Regions from separate parts of the Thioalkalivibrio sp. genome, predicted to be linked through region 2. Evidence: predicted binding sites of a transcription regulator. Region 2 holds the regulator's gene; each other region holds the start of a gene.
The links. The regulator sigma-54, encoded in region 2, starts transcription at its own class of promoters, with help from an activator protein. The targets are predictions, from matches to a motif close to TGGCANGNTNCNTGCTT.

Region 1 (5,030 bases), on a different contig from region 2:
TGGAAGATCACGTGGCCCGGGGTATGCCCCGGGCACGCGTAGACGTCGAGCACCTGGTCGCCGACCCGGACCTGGTCCCCCTCCGCGAGCCAGCGGTCGGGCAGGAACGGTTGCACCTCCTCGGCCCCGAACATGCGCGACTGCATCGGCAGCTGTTCGAGCCAGAAGCGGTCGGCCTCTCCCGGGCCGACGATCGGGACCGACGCCAGCTCCGCGAGGGCCTGGGCACCGCCGACGTGGTCGAGGTGCCCGTGGGTGAGCAGGATCTGGCGCAGTTCCAGGCCGCGTTCGCGTGCGGCCTCAAGCAGACGTTGAGGAGAACCACCGGGATCCACCCAGGCGGCCTCCCGCGTCTTCTCGCACCAGATCAGGGTGGCGTTCTGTTCGAAGGCGGTGACGGGAATGCTGTGAAACGCAAGCATGGCGGTGGCCGTTCGAGGGTGGGACGACATTGTTGCAAAGCGAACCCGCGGCCGCCATCGCAGGCAGCGCAGGATTTTTTTTGCACTGCGGGGTTGACACGCAAGTCGATATATTAGAACATGCTCATACGTTGATTGGTTGCCCCCCGCAACCGTCAGCGTACTCCTCCATCCTCCTTTGGTGGTTAATTGGCGCGAACTTCGGTTCGCGCTTTTTTTTTGGGGGCATACCCCGGCAGGTCCGGCGCGCCCCGGACTCGCATATTCCGGAGGATTCTGATACCCCTGTATGCCGCCACTCGCGTAGTACCACTGGATGCTCCTGCGACTCAACAACCTGCGTAATGCCGTGATCGCCTTCGTGCTGTTGCCGCTGCTCGGGCTGCTGGTCGCGCTGGGGCTGCTGGGGCTCCGCGAATTCGAACAGCAGATGGAACTGCGCATGCAGGAGGACATCGAACTGGTGGCGCGATCCATCCGGCTACCCATTTCGACCGCGATGGTCCGCCGCGACGCACTGGACGTGCAGCAGGCCCTGGATTCCGCCTTCCAGCTCGAGCAGGTCTTCGGAGTCTACGTGTACGATTCCGACGGCCAGCTGGTCGCGACCAGCGGCCCGCGCAGTCCCTCGCTCGAGCGCCGGCGCGAGGCCCGCGTGATCACCGAGGGCGGAAGCCAGGGTGCCTTCGACGAGCGGCAGGGCCGCGAGGTCTTTTCCTTCTTCCTGCCGCTGACTGATGCCGGCGGCCGGATCATCGGACTGCTGCAGATCACGCGCGACGTGACCCGTTTCCAGGCCTACATTGCGCAGATGCGCTGGCAGGGTGGACTGGCGATCGGGCTGCTCGCAGCGGTCTTCCTGATGGTGGTGCTGATCGGACACTACCGCGCAGTCGGCCGGCACGTGAGCCGGCTCGTGGATGCGATGCGGCGTGTCGGGGACGGGACCCGTGGCCTGCGCGTGCCGGAACAGGGTCCGCAGGAACTGCGCCTGCTCGCGACCACGATGAACGAGATGATCCAGCGTCGCGAGGATTCGGAACGGGCGCTGGAGGCGCAGCGTGCCCGGCGCGCGGAACTGGAGGAGAAGCTGCGCCAGTCGGAGAAACTGGCCGCGATCGGTCAGCTGGCGGCCGGTGTTGCGCACGAGCTGGGCACGCCGCTTGGAGTGATCGGCGGACGTGCGCAGAGGGCGCGCCGCGGATTGCCCGAGGATTCGCCGGCCAGCGCGGAAATCCGCAGCCTGCTTGGGGAACTGCGCCGCGTGGAGCACATCGTGCGTCAGCTGCTGAACTTCGCGCGCCGCAATCCGCTGAACACGCGGGAGATCGTCGTTCCGGCCCTGGTAAGCGACGTCGTCGCCAGGGTCGGGGTTGGGGCCGGGCGTCGGGAAATCGAGATCGAGACCGGGCCCGGCAACAGTGCTGGCGAGGACAGTGCACTCGTGCTGCGCGCCGATCCGGCCCGGCTGGAGCAGGCGCTGGGCAACCTGATCGAGAATGCAATCCACGCGGGCAGCCAGCGGGTGCGCGTCGACTGGCGGCAGGTCGTGAAAGACGGGCGGCCCATGGTGGAAATCGGGGTGGCCGATGATGGCCCGGGAATCGCGGAAGAGGACGTGGACCAGATCTTCGAGCCCTTTTTCACCACCAAGCCAGCCGGGCAGGGCACCGGCCTGGGGCTCGCCGTCGCCCATGCGGCGGTCGAGGACCATGGTGGCGACCTGCGGCTGGACCGTGAATGGCAACCGGGCGCGCGCTTCGTGATCACGCTGCCCGCGGCAGAAGGGGAGGCGCGATGATGGACGCTCGCGTCGAAGAAAGGGTACTCGTGGTCGAAGACGATGGCGGGCACCGCGAGCTCCTGCAGCAGGAACTCTCGGACGCGGGTTACCAGGTCACCGCAGTAGCCAGCGCCGAGCAGGCGCTCACGCTGCTGGGCGAACGGAGCTTTGGGTTGGTGGTCAGCGACCTGCGCCTGCCGGAGGCGGACGGTTTCGCCGTGCTGGAGGCCGCGCGCACGCTGGTACCGGCACCGGGCTTCGTCATGCTCACCGGCTTCGGCACCATCGATCAGGCGGTCAGTGCCCTGAAGGCGGGAGCGGACGACTTTCTGACCAAGCCTGTGGATCTCGAACACCTGCGGCTGGCGGCGCAGCGGGTGTTGCAGACCCGGCAGCTGCGCGCCGAGGTGCAGCAGTATCGGGAGGTGCTGGGCGAGCGAGGCTTCCACGGGATGCAGGGAAAGAGTCCGGCAATGCTGCGCCTGTTCGACCTGATCCGACGTATCGCTCCCTCCGACGGGAGCGTCCTGATCACCGGGGAGTCCGGAACCGGCAAGGAACTCGTCGCCAGGGCGCTGCACGAGGAGAGTCCCCGTGCGCAAGGACCGTTCGTCGCCCTGAACTGCGCCGGCATCCCCGAGACCCTGCTGGAATCCGAGCTGCTGGGGCATGCGGCGGGCGCCTTCAGTGGTGCCAAGGGGGCGCGCAGGGGCCTGTTCCTGGAGGCGGACGGGGGCACGCTGTTCCTGGACGAGATCGGCGAGATGCCGGCTTCGATGCAGACCAAGCTGCTGCGCGTGCTCCAGGACGGTCGGGTGCGGCCGGTCGGCGCCAATGACGAGATTGCGACGGATGTGCGGATCATTGCGGCCACGCACCGGGATGTCGCCGAGCTGTTGGCCGAGGGTCTGCTGCGCGAGGATCTCTTTTTCCGGCTGGAGACCTTTCGCATCGAGGTTCCGCCCCTGCGCCAGCGCGGCGAGGATATCGCCCGGCTGCTGCACACCTTTCTGCACCGTCACGCCCTCGAGCAGCGGGGGGCGGTCAGACGGCTCGAGCCCGAGGCCATGCGGCGACTCCTCGGCTACCGCTTTCCCGGCAATGTGCGCGAGCTGGAAGGCCTCGTCGAGCGGGCAGCCACCCTGGCCCGCGACGGGTTGATCCGGCTGGACGACCTGCCCGAGCGGGTCCGCGCGGACGTGTCGGCCCGGGAACCGTCCGTGGCGGGGTCTGGGGGCGAGGCGCGGCAGGACGAGGACTGGGAGACGCTGGAGGAGCTCGAGAACCGTTACATCCGGCAGGTACTCGCCTTCACCGGCGGCAACAAGCAACGTGCGGCGCGCATCCTTGGTATCGGACGCAAGACGCTCTACCGGAAGCTGGGCGACGAGCTGTGACCCGCTGGACCGTAGCGATTCGACACATGTGGCGGATTGCACCGTGCGACTCAGATCGGAGGGGTCCTCCGGAGCGGAGGGAGATGGCCATAAGCCCTTGATCCGGTGCTCCCCGGTATCGGACTCAGGTTGTTGGCACGGTTGCTGCTTTGCAAGGGTCTGCAAGCAACGCAACTCCTGAGGAGCACTTGATGACGATTCGCAAGACTGTACTGACCATTGCCCTGACCGCCCTCTTCGCCGCCAGTGGTGCCGCCCTCGCGCAGGACGGCGGCCAGCCGTCCTTCGGTGAAACCACGCCGCCCTCCGCAGCCATGACCGACCAGACGATCGACACCTTCGTGGACGCCTTCGTCGCGGTGCAGGGAATCCGCGAGGACTACACCGAGCGCCTGCAGGACGCCTCTGACGAGGGCGAGGCCCAGGGGCTTCAGCAGGAGGCCCAGGAAAAGATGATGCAGGCCGTGGAGGCCTCGGGCATGAGCGTTCAGGAGTACAACGAGGTGGCCATGGCGCTGCAGAACGATCCGGAACTGATGGAGCAGGTCCAGGAGAAGGCGATGGACCGCATGTAGGTGCACACGGGTACCTCGAGTCCCGGAATCGCCGGTCCCTCGCGGGCCGGCGATTCTCGTTGTGCACCTTGAACCCCTGGCGCGGGTCGGTTACTATTTCGCGCTTTCCGAAACGCCCCGCATCCGGAGCAACAGGCATGAAGACCATCAGCGCCAAGCCGTCAGAAGTCGAACGCGACTGGTACCTCGTGGACGCGAACGGCAAGACCCTCGGCCGGCTGGCCACCGAGATCGCGCGCCGCCTGCGCGGCAAGCACAAGCCCGTGTACACGCCTCACGTGGACACGGGGGACTACATCGTTGTCGTGAACGCCGAGAAGATCCGGGTTTCCGGAAAGAAGGCCAGCGACAAGATGTACTATCGCCACTCCGGCTACCCCAGCGGCCTGAAGCAGGCGAACTTCGCGCAGATGATTGAACGCGCCCCGGAGCGCGTGCTGGAACTGGCGGTCAAGGGGATGCTTCCGAAGAACCCGCTGGGTCGAGCGATGTTCAAGAAGCTGAAGGTCTACGCGGGCAGTCAGCATCGGCATGCCGCCCAGCAGCCCCGGCCGCTGGAGATCTAGACCCTCGCCGAACCGTTTACGTCAAGGACAACGCATTCATGGCAATGAACCAGAACTATGGCACCGGCCGCCGCAAGACCGCATCCGCGCGGGTCTTTCTCCGTCCGGGGAAGGGCGACATCATCGTCAACAACAAGGCGCTGGATGACTACTTCGGCCGGCAGACCTCGCAGATGGTGGTTCGCCAGCCGCTGGTGACCGCGGAGGCGGGGGACCGCTTCGACGTGATCGCCACCGTGCAGGGAGGCGGCGCCAACGGCCAGGCCGGCGCCATCCGCCTCGGCATC
Region 2 (5,030 bases):
GGGCAGGTGCCACGGATGATGTCCGGTGCGATGCGGGCGAACTCCGGGGCATCGTCGGCGATCAGCCGATGGCCGCGGCTCACGAGTTCCAGTGCGACCTCGCTCTTCCCGACGCTGGATTCGCCGCTGATCAGCACGCCGGCCCCGAGGATCTCCATGAAAACGCCGTGGCGGACCACGGAGCGCGCCAGCCGGTGCTGAAGAAAATAGCGCAGCAGTCCGATCAGCTCGTGGCTTCCGATATGCGTGCAGAGGACCGCGGGCAGGGGATTTCCGCACTTCGGCGGCAGGCTCTCGAACGGGCAGGTGCCCTCGGCGAAGACCACGGCCACCGTGCCGGTCGCGGCGAGATCCAGGATCAGGCACTCGTGCTCGGCCGGTTTCAGCGTCTCGATATGGCGGGCCTCGAGATCGCCAATCACCTGGATGCGGTTGGGCCGGATCATGTTGAAGTGACCGGCCATCGGCAGATCGGCGTCGTCTGCCTCGTGCAGGATCCGGTCGTGCGCTTCGGCCTCGCCATGGACGTACACCAGCCCGGTGCGCGGCCCGAGGGCGGCGACCAGCTCGGCGAGACTGAGGCTTTCAGCCATCGCGGAAGGCGGTGCGGGCGGCCAGGTGCAGGGCGGGGGTGTCGGCGCTGCGCCGGAGCGCGGCGATATTGTCGGGCTGGGACAGGACGCGTGCCAGCTGCGCCAGCAGATCCAGGTGTTCGCCGGTGGATTCCTCCGGCACGATCAGCGCGATCAGGATGTCGACCGGTTCATGGTCGATGGCCTCGAAGTCCACACCCTGCTCCAGCCGCAGCACCGCGACTCTGGGGTTGTCGATCTCGGCCATGCGCCCGTGGGGAATGGCCACGCCATGGCCGAGACCGGTGGAGCCGAGCCGCTCCCGTGCCGAGAGGGCATCGAAGATCAGGCTGGCCGAGGGAACGGCGTCACCCCTGGCCAGGAGTTCACCGAGCCGTTCCAGCGCGCGTTTCTTGCTGGTGATGTCGGCGTCCAGGCAAACCCGGTCCTCCCGGACAAGATCGGCAATCTGCATTGCTCAGGCGATTTGCTGTCGGTTGAGCTGCACGCCTTCGGCGCGGTGATGATCCTTTATCTTCTCCTTGTGCTTGATCAGCTGCCGGTCGGTCTTGTCGATCAGGCCGTCGATCGCGGCGTACATGTCCGCGTGCGTCGCATAGGCATGGATGTGGTTGCCGCTGACCTGAAGGTTGGCCTCCGCCTTGTTATGGTTCTTCTCCACCGTGAGCACGACATGGATGTCGATCACCTGGTCGAAGTGCCGTTCCAGGCGACCGAACTTGTCCTGAACGTAGTCACGCAGTGGATCGGTGATGTCGACGTGATGACCGGTCAGATTGATCTGCATACTCAAACTCCTTGCATTGGTGGGCCGCGAGGTTCAGAGCAGCTGCCGGCGTTCGCTGGACGGCGGCAGGTTCATCGCCTCGCGGTATTTGGCCACGGTGCGCCGGGCCACGTTGATGCCTCGGTCGGAGAGGACCTGGGCGAGTCGGGAGTCGCTCATGGGCCGGTTGGGCGGTTCCTCGCTGATCAGTTTGCGGATCATCGCACGGATCGCGGTGGCGGAACATTCACCGCCGTCGCTGGTGCCCACGTGGCTGGAGAAGAAGTACTTGAACTCGAACACGCCGCGCGGGGTATGCATGAATTTCTGGGTCGTCACCCGCGAGATGGTCGATTCGTGCAGGTCCAGCGCCTCGGCAATATCGCGCAGGATCAGCGGCTGCATCGCCACCTCGCCCTTCTCGAGGAATCCGGTCTGCCGGTCCACGATCGCCCGCGCCACGCGCAGCAGGGTCTCGTTGCGGCTGTGCAGGCTCTTCAGGAACCAGCGCGCCTCCTGCAGCTGATTGCGCATGAAGGCGCTGTCGCGCGCATCACTGACCCTCCGGACCATGCCCGCGTAGAGGCTGTTGATCCGGATGCGCGGCGCGATCTCCGGGTTCAGGTCGACCCGCCAGCCCTCGCGGTCCCGGCGCACATAGACGTCCGGGGTCACGTATTCCGGCGCCTGGTCGCTGATCTGGCTGCCGGGCCGCGGATTCAGCGTGCGGACGAGCTCCATCGCGCGCGCGAGGGTCGTCTCGTCCAGCCCGAGTTCCCGCTGGAGCGTGCGGAAGTCATGCCTGCCGAGACTCTCCATTCCCGCATCGATCACCCGAAGGGCGGTGTCGCGCAGCGGCGTGCCCTCCGGCAGCACGCGCAGCTGGAGCAACAGACACTCGCGTAGATCGCGCGCACCGACGCCGACCGGATCGCACTGCTGGATCCAGTGCAGGACCGCCTCGATTTCGTCGAGGCCGACGGTCTCCTCGCCCCCAAGGATTTCCTGAAGGGTCTCGAGGTCGGTCTCGAGGTAGCCGTCCGCGTTGATGCTGTCGATCAGCGTCGCCCCGATGTGCCGGTCCTGTTCGTTCAGCGGGCCCAGGTGCAGCTGCCACAGCAGGTGCTCGTGCAGGCCACCCTCGCTGCCCGCCTGGTTCTCGAAGGGGTCGCGGTCATCGACCCCGACGCCCTGCGAGCCCGGGCCCTGGGCGTACGGCTCGTCACCCCAGTCCTCGGCGGATGCCTCCGTGTCCGGGCTGTTGTCGGCGGGTTCCGCTTCCGGCTGGGCCTCGGCTGGCTCACCGGACGCCTCTTCGGGGGGCGTGTCCTCGGCGAGCTCGAGCATCGGATTGCTCTCGAGCGCCTGCTGCACTTCCAGCTGCAGTTCGATCGTCGACAGCTGCAGGAGGCGGATGGCCTGCTGCAGCTGCGGGGTCATGGTCAGGTGCTGACCGAGCTGCAGATTGAGCGAAGACTTCAGCATGCGGCGGGCAGGGACGCGAAATGATTCATCATGACTTCATGTTACTGCCTGTGCCCGGTTTTTTGCAGCCTTTTGGTGCAGGGCCACGGCGCGCGGCCGGAGGCGGGCCGCCCCTGCCGGGGGCTACGGCGCGGATGGCATGCATCAGAGACGGAAATGCTCACCGAGATAAACCGTCCGCACGCGCTGGTCGGCGAGCAGCTCGGGTGGCGTCCCCTCGCTGAGCAGGCGGCCCTCGCTGAGGATGTAGGCCCGGTCACAGATGCCCAGTGTCTCGCGCACGTTGTGGTCCGAGATCAGCACCCCGATGCCCCGTTGTTTCAGGTGGGCGATCACCTCCTGAATCTCCACCACCGAGATCGGGTCCACGCCCGCGAACGGTTCGTCGAGGCAGACGAACTGCGGGTTGCCCGCCAGCGCGCGGGCAATCTCGGCGCGCCGCCGCTCGCCGCCGGACAGCGCGATCCCCGCGCTGTCGCGCACCGTATTCAGCTGGAATTCCTCGATCAGTGCGTCCCCGATCTCCCGGCGTCCGGCCGCATCGAGGTCCCGGCGCAACTCGAGCACGGCCTGCAGGTTCTGCCAGACCGTCAGACGGCGGAAGATCGATGCCTCCTGGGGCAGGTAACCGATTCCGAGTCGCGCGCGCAGATGGACCGGCGCGCGCGTGAGCTCGCGGCCGGCCAGCATGATGCGGCCCGCGTCCGCCTGTATCAGTCCCACCAGGATGTAGAAGCAGGTGGTCTTGCCGGCACCGTTCGGTCCCAGCAGACCGACCACCTCGCCCCGGGCGACGTCGACGTCGGCCCCGTCCAGCACCGTGCGCGTGCCGTAGCGTTTGGTCAGCGCGATGCCCACCAGACGATCATCCGGGGCCGGCTCCGCGCGGGCCGTGCCGCTGGGATCCGCGGCGGCCGTCATTCGGCTTCCGGCTGGATGGTGATCCGGACGCGCTCTTCCGGCGTGCCTTCGATGCGGATGACATCCTGTGCGAGGTCGTAACGGATCCGCTCGCCGCGTGCGTCCTCCGTCAAGGTCTGCACCCGCGCCTCGCCCAGCAGCACCAGCACCTCGTCTTCGAGGTGATATTCCATCTCCAGGGATGTCGCGACCCGCGGCTGGTTGTCGGCGTCGGGCGCCTCTGCGCGCACCGGCTTGCCCTGGGCCTCCATTCGGGTCGGGCGCCGGTCCGGAGCGTGGATCACGATACGGTCCGCCCACAGCGTCATGTCACCGTGGGTGACGACGACGTCGCCGGTGTAGGTGCCGATTCCGCGCCGTTCGTCCATCTCGGCGCTGTCGGCGGTGATCTGCACCGGCAGCGTCGGCGTCTGGGCGGCGAGGATCGCAGGCAGGCAGGCCAGAAGCAGGCCACGCAGCGCGCCGGCGGCGATGCGCAGCGGCAATGTCCGTTGGTTCATTGCGGATCTTCCTCTGTCTCCTGAGGAGCATAGACGGTCTCGACCTCGTTCCGGAGCTCGATGATGTCGGCCTGCACGTCGGCATGCATCCCGATGCCGGTCATGAACAGCCCGGGGCGGAGCACCGTCGCCCGAGCGTTGGTCATCACCTCGCGGGTTCCGGTCAGGATGGTCACGTCCGCCGTTTCGATCTCGGTCCGCGGGTTCGCTGGCCCGGGCAACTGGACGCCCTCGGTGATCCCGACCGTTTCCAGCCGCTCTTCCGCCGGATCATGCACCGCCGCCGGCGCGGTCCAGATCCAGTCCACGCGGCCCTCGGTCAGCAGCTCCAGCCGGGGCTCCTGCGCACGCTGGATTCCAAGGTCCTGGAACTGCTGCATGCGCTCCCCCTTCAGCACATGCGTGACTGTGCCCTCCGCGTCGGTGATGCGCAGCGTGAACCCGAGGATGTCGAACTGGGGGTCCGGTTCCACGGCCGCAGGCGACGCTGGAACGGCTGCCGCCGCGACTGCCAGAAGCAGTGCAGCGGCGCGCACCGGGCCGCGCGTCCGGGGTGCCGGAAGCGGTCGGCGGCCGCCGTTACGTGTCGAGATAGGCACGGAGGATGTCCTCCAGCCGGCCCTGCGCGGCGAGCAGGGTCTCGCAGACCTCGCGGACGGCACCGCGGCCGCCCCGCTCGCAGGTGTGCCAGTCGGCGTGTTCGAGGACCAGCGGGTGCGCATCGGCGACCGCGATGCCGAGCGCAACCCGGCGCATGGCGGGCAG
Region 3 (5,030 bases), on a different contig from region 2:
TGGAGAGGCGCTCGATCTCCCAGCCCAGCGCCTCGTCGGGCAGGGACATGCGTTCGAGCCAGGCCAGTGCCTGCCCCCTTTCCCAGCCGGCGGGAAGGTGTTCCGCAACCCTTGGCGCCCACCATGCTGTCTCCGCCGGGACATACGCGACTTGGCGGCGCCACTCGGGAGGCGCGATATCCCCCCGGTCCTGTCCCGCGAGCCTGACCGCGCCCGAGCCCGGATCAAGATCCGCGAGTGCGCGCAGCAGCAGGGACTTGCCGGAGCCGGAGGCACCGCTGATCTGCACCAGCTCTCCAGGCTGCAGACACAGGTCCAGCGGTCCCAGCTGTGCCGTCTGCAAACCCTCGACCTCCAGCAAGCACTCCATTCCGCCCGACCTTCCCCCTATCCCGCTTCGTATTGAGCGGCACTAGATGCCCCTGGCGCCCGGCAGAGCGCGCTTCCGGTTGCCCCTCCGCCGTGGGAGCGGCTTCCAGCCGCGATCACCCATGCCGCCATACCCATCGCGGCCGGGAGGCCGCTCCCACGACCATCGGGCTCTGCAGGCGAGCCCGCGCGCCGATCAGGCGCCGTATTCTACCCCGCTGAGCACACGAGAGCCGGCCCCGCGATGGTCTGCCGGCGTCGCCGAAGGCTCTGATTGGGGCAGTCCCCAGAGCTCAAGAACTGCTCCGGGAATACGTGCGGTGCGGGCCATCGGCGGCCACGGACGGCTTGAGCGTGCCCGCCCCGCACCTACGCCGGAGCAGCCGCCCCCGGATGCCCGGAACTCTCCCCGGCGCACCAAAAAAAGCGGGCGCTGTTGCGCCCGCAATCACCGATTTCAAGCCCTGGGAGACTGTATGGTCGGTGTCGGAGGAGACTCCGTCTGGGGTGCCCGGACTCGGGGTTCCGGGCACCCCAAGTCGCTTACGTCTTCTTGACGAACTCCGGGTACGCCTCGAGTCCGCACTCGACCACGTCGGCGCCCAGGTATTCATCCTCTTCAGAGAGCCGGATGCCCATCACCAGCTTCAGGATGAACCAGACGACCAGGCTGACAATGAAGACGAAGAGGAAGATCGCCACCAGGCCGCTGAGCTGGCCGAAGACCGTTGCATCCGGGTTGGACAGCAGCACCGCCAGCACCCCCCAGATCCCGGCGGTACCGTGGGCCGAGATCGCACCGACGGGGTCGTCGATCTTCATCTTGTCCAGTGCGACGATGGAGAAGACCACGATCACGCCACCGATCGCGCCGATCACGGCAGCCAGCAGCGGCGACGGGCTCAGCGGGTCGGCGGTGATGGCCACGAGACCGGCGATCGCGCCGTTGAGGGCCATGGTCAGGTCCGCCTTGCCGAACAGCAGGCGGGACGCGATCAGGGACGCGATCACGCCACCCGCGGCCGCGAGGTTGGTGTTCGCGAACACCGCAGCAACATTATTGGCCGAACTCAGATCGGACACCTTCAGTTCCGAACCGCCGTTGAAGCCGAACCAGCCCAGCCACAGGATCAGCACGCCCAGCGTCGCCAGCGGCAGAGCAGCACCTGGAATCGCGTTGATCTCGCCGTTCGGACCGTACTTGCCCTTGCGCGCGCCGAGCAGCAGCACACCCGCAAGCGCCGCGACGGCACCGGTGAAGTGGACGATGCCGGAACCGGCGTAGTCGACGTAGCCCAAGTCGGAAAGGAAACCACCACCCCAGCTCCAGAAGCCCTGGATCGGGTAGATGAAGCCGGTCATCACGACCGCGAAGGCGAGGAAGGCCCACAGCTTCATGCGCTCGGCAACCGCACCCGAGATGATCGACATCGCGGTGGCGACAAACACGACCTGGAAGAAGAAGTCGGCCCGGTTGGAGTAATAGATGTCACCATCGCTCGCCACCATCTCTGCCACGGTGTTGTCACCCGAGATGAAGAAGCCGATGCCCGGGATGATCGAGCTGATCCCGTCGCTGTACATGATGTTGTAACCCACGACCATGAACATCACGGTCGCAACCGAATACAGCGCGATGTTCTTGGTGAGGATCTCAGCGGTGCTTTTGTTTCGCACCAGGCCTGCCTCGAGCATTGTAAAGCCCGCGGCCATCCACATGACCAGCGCACCCGCTATCAGGAAATAGAAGGTATCGAGTGCGTAGGCAAGTTCTGCTACTTGCTGTTCCATGATCGGAAATCTCCAGTAAACGTGAGTTCAGTCCAGGCGGCTCAAAGCGCCTCGGCCCCGGTCTCGCCGGTGCGGATGCGCACGACCTGCTCGATGGGTGAAATGAAGATCTTGCCGTCGCCGATCTTGCCCGTGCTTGCAGACTTCGTGATCGCCTCGACCACGCGGTCAACCGTATCGTCATCCACCGCGACCTCCAGCTTGACCTTGGGCAGGAAGTCCACCACGTACTCGGCACCCCGGTAGAGCTCCGTATGGCCACGCTGGCGACCGAACCCCTTTACTTCAGTCATCGTCATGCCCTGCACGCCGATTTCCGATATTGCTTCGCGAACATCATCAAGCTTGAAGGGCTTGATGATCGCCATGATCATTTTCATCGTTCACTCCTTGTCGCTAGAGCTGGTTTGTCCACGCAGGACGAGAGGTGTCATGTAGACGCGGGGCTTCCTGCACAGGCCGTGCCAACCATGCCCAGACGGGCTCGGGCGCCATTTGTGATCGAATCACCGCCACGCAGGGGGTGACCGCACCAAAAGCGAACGGAACCACGGGGATCGCTGCACCAGAACGGTGCATAACCGGAAGGTGAAGTCACGGCAGACCTTCCGGAGAGGATCAAGCGCAGGAGGCCAGCCCCCTGGCCGATCTTCCCCGGCGCCGGATCGGCGAGAGGGCTCGCCTCCCGCAGGGGGGGCGGGGACAGGGGTGCAGGGCGCGCCTCTCACGCGAATGGCCGTTGGATCAGGGTCTATCCTGGAGCGGATCCGGAGAGAGGACCTCGATGGCTCCGGTGTGCCGCAGCTCTGCCCAGATGGCGCCGACCGTCCGCTGGCTGCCGGGCAGCGGCAGCTCCGGAGCCAGCATCGCCAGTGGTCCGAGCACGTAGGTGCGGGTGAGGATCTCCGGATGGGGAAGCGGCGGTTGCGCCGATACCAGCCGGTCCAGCAGCAGCAGGTCCGCGTCCAGGGTCTTCGGGGCATGGCGCGGCTCGCCGGACCGGCGGCCCAGGCGCGCCTCCAGCTGCTTCAGCCATCCCACCAGTTCCATTGGCGACAGTGACGTGTCGAAGGCGACGCAGAGGTTCCAGTAGTCCGGTCCGTGATAGCCGGCCGCCGGACTGGCGCAGACCGGGGAACGCCGCAGCGCACCGAAGGCGCCGGCAATCGCGCCCAGCGCAGTGCGCAGGTGGCTTGCCGGCTCGACGTTGCTGCCGAGTCCGACAAAGGCACGCCGGGACGGACCGGGCCCGGCATTCAAGGTCGGTTCCGTTCGATAACGATGCCGACCTCGCGCACGCCCGCTACCGCGCCCGGCTTGCCCACGGTCAGGCGAATCGAGTGGCAGCCGAACCGTTCCAGCAGCGTCTGCGCGATCTCCTCGGCCAGACCCTCGAGCAGAACGTGGGCGCCGCGGGTCACGATCGAGCGGACACAGTCGGCGACGGCCGCGTAGTCGATGGTGTCACCGATGTCTCCGGAGTCCGAGGCGGACCGCGTATCCGTGTCCAGTTCGATGTCGAAGCGCAGGCGGCGCCGGATCCGCTGCTCCCAGGCATGAATGCCGATCACGGCTTCAACTTCGAGGTCGTGCAGATAGATGTGATCCATGGTTCGTTCGCCTCCCCGCGAGGAACCCGTGCCAGACACCAGGGCGCAAGCATAACCGACCGCCCGCGGAGCCGCCGAGCACCGTCTTGGTCCGGTGTTCCCCGGAAGCCCGGCACAGGCTGCGCTATGATCCGGGGCCAAGCCGCCACAACACCGATCCCGCAACCCGCGGGACCAGGAGCCATAGCCGCGATGAGCAGCCGTTTTCGAGAATTGCCCTGGCCGGACGACCCCGACGGGCGCCCGCGCCGCATCGGGGTGGAGATCGAAATGGGGGACGTTGCACTGGACGTGATGGCCGCGGCCGTGCGCGCGGAGTTCGGCGGGCGGATCGAAAGCGGCGGAGCCTTCGTCACGTACGTGCGCGAAACGGAGTACGGGGACTTCAGTGTGGAACTGGACGCCAGCGTGCTCCGGGACCACCGCTACCGCGAGCATCTCCGGCGCCTCGGGGTCGAGCTCGATGCAAGGGATCAGGAGTCCCTGGACCGCTGGCTTGCTGATGCCGCGGCCCGCCTGGTCCCGTACGAGATCGTGGCTCCTCCGGTACCGATGACCGTGCTGCCGCGTCTCGACCGCGTCCGTGGCACACTCCAGCGGCAAGGAGCGCAGGGGACCCAGGCGTCGCTGCTGTACGCCTTCGGGCTGCAGCTGAACATCGAGGCGCACAGCCTGGATGCGGATTGGCTCACTCCGCTGCTGCAGGCCTTCGTGCTGCTCTACGAGGCACTGGTCAAGGCCGGCAACATCGACCTCGCCCGCCGGCTCACGCCATTCATCAAGCCCTTCCCGGGCAGCTACGTACGTCACCTGCTGCAACCCGCCTACCGCCCGGGGATCGGCGAGCTGATCGACGACTACCTCGAGCACAACCCGACCCGAAACCGCCCACTGGACATGCTGCCCCTGTTCGCAGTGATCGATGCACAGCGTGTACGGTCGGCGCCGGTGGAACACGAACTGATCAAGCCGCGTCCGGCACTGCACTACCGGCTGCCGAACTGCGAGATCGACGACCCCGAATGGACTCTGGCACGACCGTTCAATGCATGGGCCGAGGTGGAACACCTGGCGGCGGACACGGACCGCCTGCAGGATGCGCGCGCGGAATACCTGCGGCGTCCCGCGCAGGCGCTCGGGCAGTTCGCGGACCAATGGGCGCAGCGGATCCGTGACTGGTTCTGATCCGGAAACAGCCCGCGAAGAGACGGACGGTGCGAGCCGGCGTCCACTGGTCGCGATCACCGGACCGGACCGCGG

Region 1: a site for sigma-54 is predicted at 3,736-3,752, ahead of ACESMN_RS12080 (DUF4168 domain-containing protein). Genes of this name have one in related genera too.
Region 3: a site for sigma-54 is predicted at 2,611-2,627, ahead of ACESMN_RS04400 (P-II family nitrogen regulator). Genes of this name have one in related genera too.

The regions. Positions count from the first base shown of each region.
Region 1 is NZ_JAWLHP010000073.1:5,298-10,327, forward strand. It holds gene ACESMN_RS12065 (MBL fold metallo-hydrolase) at 1-422, opposite strand, end outside; gene ACESMN_RS12070 (ATP-binding protein) at 739-2,223, shown strand; gene ACESMN_RS12075 (sigma-54-dependent transcriptional regulator) at 2,220-3,602, shown strand; gene ACESMN_RS12080 (DUF4168 domain-containing protein) at 3,794-4,177, shown strand; gene rplM (50S ribosomal protein L13) at 4,315-4,743, shown strand; gene rpsI (30S ribosomal protein S9) at 4,782-5,030, shown strand, end outside.
Region 2 is NZ_JAWLHP010000023.1:21,676-26,705, reverse strand. It holds gene hprK (HPr(Ser) kinase/phosphatase) at 1-593, opposite strand, end outside; gene ACESMN_RS06170 (PTS sugar transporter subunit IIA) at 586-1,047, opposite strand; gene hpf (ribosome hibernation-promoting factor, HPF/YfiA family) at 1,051-1,380, opposite strand; gene ACESMN_RS06160 (RNA polymerase factor sigma-54) at 1,414-2,799, opposite strand; gene lptB (LPS export ABC transporter ATP-binding protein) at 2,989-3,765, opposite strand; gene lptA (lipopolysaccharide transport periplasmic protein LptA) at 3,762-4,265, opposite strand; gene lptC (LPS export ABC transporter periplasmic protein LptC) at 4,262-4,864, opposite strand; gene ACESMN_RS06140 (KdsC family phosphatase) at 4,845-5,030, opposite strand, start outside.
Region 3 is NZ_JAWLHP010000015.1:29,333-34,362, reverse strand. It holds gene ACESMN_RS04410 (ATP-binding cassette domain-containing protein) at 1-370, opposite strand, end outside; gene ACESMN_RS04405 (ammonium transporter) at 913-2,160, opposite strand; gene ACESMN_RS04400 (P-II family nitrogen regulator) at 2,202-2,540, opposite strand; gene folK (2-amino-4-hydroxy-6-hydroxymethyldihydropteridine diphosphokinase) at 2,905-3,420, opposite strand; gene folB (dihydroneopterin aldolase) at 3,417-3,770, opposite strand; gene ACESMN_RS04385 (amidoligase family protein) at 3,963-4,955, shown strand; gene ACESMN_RS04380 (gamma-glutamyl-gamma-aminobutyrate hydrolase family protein) at 4,942-5,030, shown strand, end outside.